2 regions of the Mesorhizobium sp. M0077 genome follow, and region 2 is predicted to be linked to the other one. Evidence: riboswitches for the same ligand, from Rfam matches in the RefSeq annotation. Region 2 holds a riboswitch; the other holds the start of a gene.

Region 1 (3,391 bases), on a different contig from region 2:
ATTGCCGCAAGCGCGATGGTGCCGGCGGTGATGCGGGGGTCAGAGGGATAGTGCGCACGCATTTCGTGCTATCCAACCCTACATCGCATGTTGGCTGCTGACGGAAATATTTCATGGAGGTCGAGTTCCCGCCCCCCCCCCTCTGTCCTGCCGGACATCTCCCCCGCAAGGGGGGAGATTAGCAGCTTCGCTCCCCGCCCCATCCTCGCCGCGTTGGAGGTTGACGAAAGCTTTCGAGCGCTTGATCTCCCCCCTTGCGGGGGAGATGGCCGGCAGGCCAGAGGGGGGTGTTCAAGCGCCATCCTGAATTCCTACTTGCTCATCACCGCCAGCCATTCATCCACCCAGGCCTTGCGATTTGCCGCGACCTCTTCCGGGCTGAACAGCAAGGTCTTCGCCGGCTTGACCAGCCTATCAAAAGCCGGATTGAGCGGCTTGTCGGTTTTCCCGGCCGGGAACATCCAGTTGGTCTCCGGAATGACATCCTGGAATTTCGGCCCGGTCATGAAGGCCAGGAACTTCGCCGCCAGCGGGTTCTTCGCGCCCGTGGTGGTGATGCCGGCGACCTCGACCTGCAGATACTCGCCTTCCTCGAACGAGGCCGCCTGGTAGCGCCCGGTGTTCTCGGCCACCATGTGGTAGGCCGGCGACGTCGTATAGGAAAGCACCATCGGCGCCTCGCCCTTGGAGAACAGGCCATAGGCCTCGCTCCAGCCCGGCGTCACCGTCAGCACTTTGCCCTTGAGTTTCGCCCAGGCTTCCGGCGCCTTGTCGCCATAGACCGACTTGACCCACAGCAGCAGGCCGAGGCCCGGCGTCGACGTCCTCGGATCCTGGATGACGATCTTGTCGGCGGCATCGCCCTCGACCAGTTCCTTCAGGCTCTTCGGCGGGCTCTTCAGCTTTTCGGTGTCGTAGACGACGGCGAAATAACCATAATCGTAGGGCACGAAAGTGTCGTCGCTCCAGCCGCCCGGCACGTTGTTTTCAGCCACCGCGCCATGTGGGACAAACAGGCCGGAAGCCTTGGCTTCCGCGGTGAGGTTGGTGTCGAGACCAAGCACGATATCGGCCTTGGTCGAGGCACCTTCGAGCTTGACGCGGTTGAGAAGTGCGACGCCGTCGGCGACCGAGACGAAGTCGACGCTGCAGCCACACTCGGCCTCGAATTCCTTCTTCACCTGGGGGCCTGGACCCCAGTCGGCAGTGAAACTCTCATAGGTATAGATCGTGAGTTTTTCCTGCGCGCACGCAGGGCTTGCCAGTAGCGAAACAGCAAGCCCCAGCGCTGGGACAAGACGGGACAAAAAAATGCGCATCGGCGCCTCCTTCATTCGTGTTGAAAGGAATTGAGGCGTCGGGCTGTCCGAAGCGTCTAATCCCTCCGCCGGTACAAACCGGATCAGGTTCAGCGGGTTGGCGAGACTGCCTCTCAGCCGGTCCGCGAAGATCGCGTCCGGCACCCCGTTAGAGCGTTTCGACACATAGGCCCGGCCAAGGTGCCACGCAAGCGGAAGTTTGCCCGAGCATGATCCCGGAAAGTGGAATCCGTTTCCGGAAAAAGATCATGCTCCAACAAAGAGTGACGGTGCCGCTCGGCCTTCCGTTTCGTCGGCGGGGCTGGTAAGGGCCAGCGGATATGAGCACATTCACCATCTTGCTTGGCGGCGATCTCGTCCGCACGCCGCGGCTCGACCGCCAGGTCGCGGGCACGCGCGTCATCGCCGCCGACGCCGGCATCGGTCATGCCCGCCTGATCGGCCTGATGCCGGAGCTGTGGGTCGGCGATTTCGATTCTGTGCCGGCGGACCTGCCTGCCGATCTCGCCGCCGTGCCGCGGGAGGTGTTTCCTCCCGAAAAGGACAAGACCGATGGCGAACTGGCGATCGCGGCGGCATTGGAACGCGGCGCCACCAGCCTGGTGCTGGCCGGCGCTTTCGGCGGCAAGCGCGCCGACCACGCCTTCCTCCATCTGGCGCTCAGCCTGCGGCTGGCCGAGGCCGGCACAAAAGTGCTGTTGACCAGCGGAGCGCAGGAAGGCGCCCCTCTGCTGCATGGCAAGGCCGGCTTCGACTATGCCGACGGAACGCTGTTTTCGGTGCTCGGCTTTTCCGATCTTTCGGGCCTCACCGTGTCCGGCGCGAAGTGGCCGCTCGACCATGTCGAGGTCTTGTTCGGCTCGTCGCTGACCATCTCGAACGAGGTCAAGTCCAACACGACCGGGGGCGGCCTCGAAATCGCGCTCGGCCATGGCCGCGCGCTGCTGCTCGCCCACCCCTACCCCTTGCCTGAAAGCTGACATGGCCCCGCCCCTTCTCAACCTCGACGGCATAAGACTGACCTTTGGCGGCACGCCGCTGCTCGATGGCGCCGAACTGACGGCGTCCGCCGGTGACAAGATCGCGCTCGTCGGCCGCAACGGCTCCGGCAAGTCGACGCTCCTGAAGATTGCTGCTGGTCTGATCGAGCCGCAAGACGGCGAGGTCTTCCGCCAGCCTTCGTCAACGGTGCGCTATCTCCCGCAAATGCCCGACATGGACGGCTTTGCCAATGTGCGCGCCTATGTCGAGGCGGGGCTTGGGCCTGCCGACGATCCCTACCGCGCCACATATCTGATGGAGCATCTCGGCCTCGCCGGCACGGAGAACCCCAACGATCTCTCCGGCGGCGAGGCGCGCCGCGCAGCACTTGCCCGCGTCATGGCGCCCGAACCCGATATTCTGCTGCTTGATGAGCCGACGAACCATCTCGATTTGTCGGTCATCGAATGGCTGGAAGAAGAGCTTGTCCGGACGTCTTCGGCGCTGATCGTCATCTCGCACGACCGTCGCTTCCTCGAACGCGTCTCGCGCGCCACTGTCTGGCTCGACCGTGGCCAGACCCGCCGCCTCGACAAGGGCTTTGGCCATTTCGAGGAATGGCGCGACCTTGTGCTGGAAGAGGAAGAGCGCGAACAGCACAAGCTCGGCCGCCAGATCGTGCGCGAGGAGCATTGGCTGCGCTATGGCGTGACGGCTCGCCGCAAACGCAACATGCGCCGCCTGGGCGAACTGCAGACCATGCGCCAGCGTTTTCGCGGCCATCGCGGCGCCGAGGGCTCGGCGACCATGGTGGCCAGCGACGCCGCCGAATCCGGCAAGCTGGTGATCGAGGCCAAGAACATCGAGAAGAGTTTTGGCGACCTGACCGTGGTCAAGGGCTTCTCGACCCGCATCCAGCGCGGCGATCGCGTCGGCCTTGTCGGGCCGAACGGCGCCGGCAAGACGACGCTGTTGAAGATGCTCACCGGCGAGATGAAGCCCGATGCCGGCTCGGTGCGGCTCGGCACCAATCTGGAAATCGCCACGCTCGACCAGAAGCGCGAGGCGGTCGATCCGGCCGAGACCCTGGC
Region 2 (3,391 bases):
GGCTGATCGTCAAGAAAGCGGCGCTGCTCGGCGTTGCGGTGATTTCCGACCCGCGCTGAGATGTCTCGTCACTCAAGACGCCGGTCGAATTTTCGGCTAATGTTTTCGTGGAATCTGGACCAACCGACCGGACCCAACCACGGAGGCTTAAGTGACGGACGACAAACAGGACCGCATTCGCCAGCGCGCGCACGAGATCTGGGAAAAGGCCGGCCGGCCTGAAGGCGCGCATCAGGAACACTGGGAGCAGGCCACGGCTGAATTTGATGGCGCGGTCGCCAAGCCCAAAAAGGCGGCGAAGAAAGCTGACGCCAAGCCCGCCAAGGCAGCCGCCAAGCCAAAGGCGGCGAAGCCTGCCGCCGCAAAGTCCGGCAAAGCCAAATCGAAATAAGGCCAGAAATAAGGCCAGTCGAAATAAAGCAAGGCCGGAATTCGCTGGCCGGGGCCATCCTTGGCGCCCGCCGTTCAGGCGCGCCCGAGCCTCTCAACCTGACGAATTGCGCCTGCGACGGGCAGCGCAATTCCTTGTGTTTGGCGACAGGCGCCCTCATGCCTCCCAGGCATAACTCGACAGCGCAAAGCGAATGCCGGCAGCTGTCATGGCCAGTTCGCATTCGGTGATCTGGCGCAGGTGGCGCAGATAGCGCGTTACAGTCTGTGGCAGCCAGCCGGCGCAGGCCTCGACATAGGCGCGGCTGTGAACAAGGGTGCCGGTCGACAGCCTCTCGTCCTTCTCGGCAACGACTTTCAGATATTGGCGGATGAAGCGGATGTCGTCGGCGATGTCCTGGCTGGCCATTCGCCAAGCCCCGGCGAGGCGTTCGCACTGATCGAATGACAAGGGCAACAAAGGGGGCGGCAATAAAGGCGGCGGCAACAAAGGCGGCGGCAACGACGGGGGTGACAGCAAAGGCCGAGAGAGATCGGCGAAGGCAACATGGTTCGCTGTGCTCAAGGACATTCCTCTCTGCGAAAAGAGATATCGTACTTTATGTACGAATAAGCGTCAAGCCAATTTCGTACGGTTGGGACGATGGAAATGAATCTAGCAGCGGTCGCTTCAGCTAATCCCGCATCGTGAATCCTTCAGGAGTCGCACCAATTTCGCGGAGGGATTTCCCCAGGATGGTGTGACTGTTTTCCCTCGTGGCGGCGTCGAACAGGTTCAAGCCGCCCCGGATCGTCTCGCGCCAGTTTTCGCCCTTGTCCCACGCTTCCATGAAGGCGAAGGCAAGGTCGTCCTGGCGACGCGTGGCTTCGAGCGCTTGGGTCAGCAGGCGCGCTTGATGGAGATCCTTCTCCCGCTTGGCGCCAGCGCTCGGCCCGCGTCGCGAGGCGACGATCAGCTTGTGGATGGCGTAGCGCTGGGGCGAGGGGACCAGCACAGGCAAGCCCGAGCGATGCAGGAGCACAGTCCGGATGGGGTCGCGGATAAGGAAATCCAGAAACCGTAAGGGCTGCGCGGAGTCTCTGCCGTTTTCTTATAATTACGTTTATCAGCTTGAATTTCAACGCAGTTATAAGAAGTTCGTGGAAACGTTATAACGCAACGAACTGACGAGTCGTCTGTTAACGCCCGGGCGCCCGGCACGTCTGGCCCAAAACACTTTCCCGCAGTGCCTCAACAAACGGCTTCCCCAATGCCGCGAACGGTGCTTTAACCCGCCCATCCACAGGGGTGCTCCGTATCGTCGGGGCTGAGATGAGGGCGGCAAGCCTTCGGACCCTAAAGCTGATCTGGATAATACCAGCGGAGCGAGGCGGGCGATGTTTTCAGGCGCACAGATTTCCCTTTATCCCATGACCGACGATTTCGTCGGCGTCATCCTCGGCGCGCTCGGCGCGCTCGATCCCTGGCGCGACCGGCTGCGGATCGAAACCGATGACATCTCGACCCTTATGGTCGGGCCGCCCGAGGTGCTGTTTCCCGCCATGCGCGACCTGTTCGTCGCGGCGGCCAAAAGCGGCAAGCACTGCGTGCTTTCGGCGGCGGTCTCGCGCGGCTGTCCGGGCGAGCCCGACGATCCGATCTGCCGCTCCGACGAGACCGGCGGCCCCGCCATTCCGCTGGACGAGCGCAAGATCGCCGCGATCCGCGCTGTCCAGGCCACGCCGTCGACCGGCCAGCCGGTGGCGGCGCAGTTCTCGCTCTACGTTATGGGCACGGGCGACCATATGGACGAGATCTACGGCTGCATCGATTTCCTGAAACAGTCCGGCGTCTTTGAGCGCTCAAAGAACTTCTGCACCAAATTGCGTGGCGATGCCGGTGCGGTGTTTGCCACGCTCAACGAGGCCTTCTGCCGCTTCGGCCCCGGCGCCGGCCACGTCACCCTCGACATCACGATCTCGGCGAACAGCCCGAGCGCCGTCTGAGCCGCGGCTCAAGCGTCGTTCCTTGAGGATATTGCCGTGGCTGGTTTATCTGACCCATTGCGTGGAGGAGATGCCTCTGACCCCTCAGCACAGAGAGGAGGGGAGCCATTGGCGATTGGCGAAGACCGCGATGCCCACGAATCTCCCCCCCCGAGCAGGAGATGGCCGGCAGGCCAGAGGGGGTCCCAGCGCGTGGAGCGCCGACGTCCTTTTCGCATCGGCAAGGCGTGGGCGCTCTATGCGAGACGACCCCCTCTGTCGCCTTCGGCGACATCTCCCCCTCGAGGGGGGAGATTAGCCGCAGCCATCGCCAAGACCATCCCCGCCGCCTGCGCCTCCGCCCTGCTCCTCGCGGCCTGGGAGCTCTACGCCCGCTACGGCGGTGTCGCCCCCACCGTGCTGCCGGCGCCGTCGCGCGTGCTGCAGCAGGCCTGGGAGCATCGCGCCGCCCTGGCCGACAACACGCTGCCTACCATCCGCGCCACATCAGCCGGCTTCGCCTGCTCGTTGGTCGCTGCCTTCGTGCTTTCGGCGCTGGTCGATTTCTTGGCCCCGCTGCGCCGCGCGCTGTTTCCGCTGCTGATCGTCAGCCAGACCTTGCCGCTGGTCGCGATCGCGCCGCTCATCGTGCTGTGGTTCGGCTTTGGGCTGATGCCAAAAATCCTGCTTGTGGCGCTCGTCACCTTCTTCCCGATGATGGTCGCGCTGGTCGAAGGTTTTGCTGCGACCAGCAAGGAGATTTCGCAGATGCTCGCCGCCATGGGGGCAGGGCGCTGGCGTATCTTCTGGCAGGCGCGCCTGCCTTCGGCGCTGCCCTATTTCTTCGCCGGGCTGCGCATCTCCATCACCTACGCCGTCGTCGGCGCGATCTTCGCCGAATATGCGGGGGCGGCGAAGGGGCTGGGCATCTACATGCTCAATGCCAAGAACAACTTTCGGCCCGATCTGGTGCTCGCCGCGGTCGCCGTCAGCGCCGCGCTCACGCTTGTCTTGTTCGCCATTGCGGTGCTCGTCC

The links. Region 2 has a riboswitch for thiamine pyrophosphate ahead of NKJ57_RS07620 (YkoF family thiamine/hydroxymethylpyrimidine-binding protein). Riboswitches for the same ligand answer to the same signal wherever they lie in the genome.
Region 1: it holds a riboswitch for thiamine pyrophosphate, as region 2 does, so the genes downstream of both, thiB (thiamine ABC transporter substrate binding subunit) here and NKJ57_RS07620 (YkoF family thiamine/hydroxymethylpyrimidine-binding protein) in region 2, are expected to answer to the same signal.

Annotation. Positions count from the first base shown of each region.
Region 1 is NZ_JAMYUL010000010.1:41,587-44,977, forward strand. It holds gene thiP (thiamine/thiamine pyrophosphate ABC transporter permease) at 1-62, opposite strand, end outside; gene thiB (thiamine ABC transporter substrate binding subunit) at 312-1,319, opposite strand; TPP riboswitch at 1,363-1,477, opposite strand; gene NKJ57_RS19550 (thiamine diphosphokinase) at 1,640-2,299, shown strand; gene NKJ57_RS19555 (ABC-F family ATP-binding cassette domain-containing protein) at 2,301-3,391, shown strand, end outside.
Region 2 is NZ_JAMYUL010000003.1:82,147-85,537, forward strand. It holds gene NKJ57_RS07600 (hypothetical protein) at 1-59, shown strand, start outside; gene NKJ57_RS07605 (DUF2934 domain-containing protein) at 152-391, shown strand; gene NKJ57_RS07610 (hypothetical protein) at 548-799, opposite strand; partial or broken gene NKJ57_RS07615 (GSU2403 family nucleotidyltransferase fold protein) at 1,065-1,454, opposite strand; TPP riboswitch at 1,665-1,777, shown strand; gene NKJ57_RS07620 (YkoF family thiamine/hydroxymethylpyrimidine-binding protein) at 1,768-2,376, shown strand; gene NKJ57_RS07625 (ABC transporter permease) at 2,632-3,391, shown strand, end outside.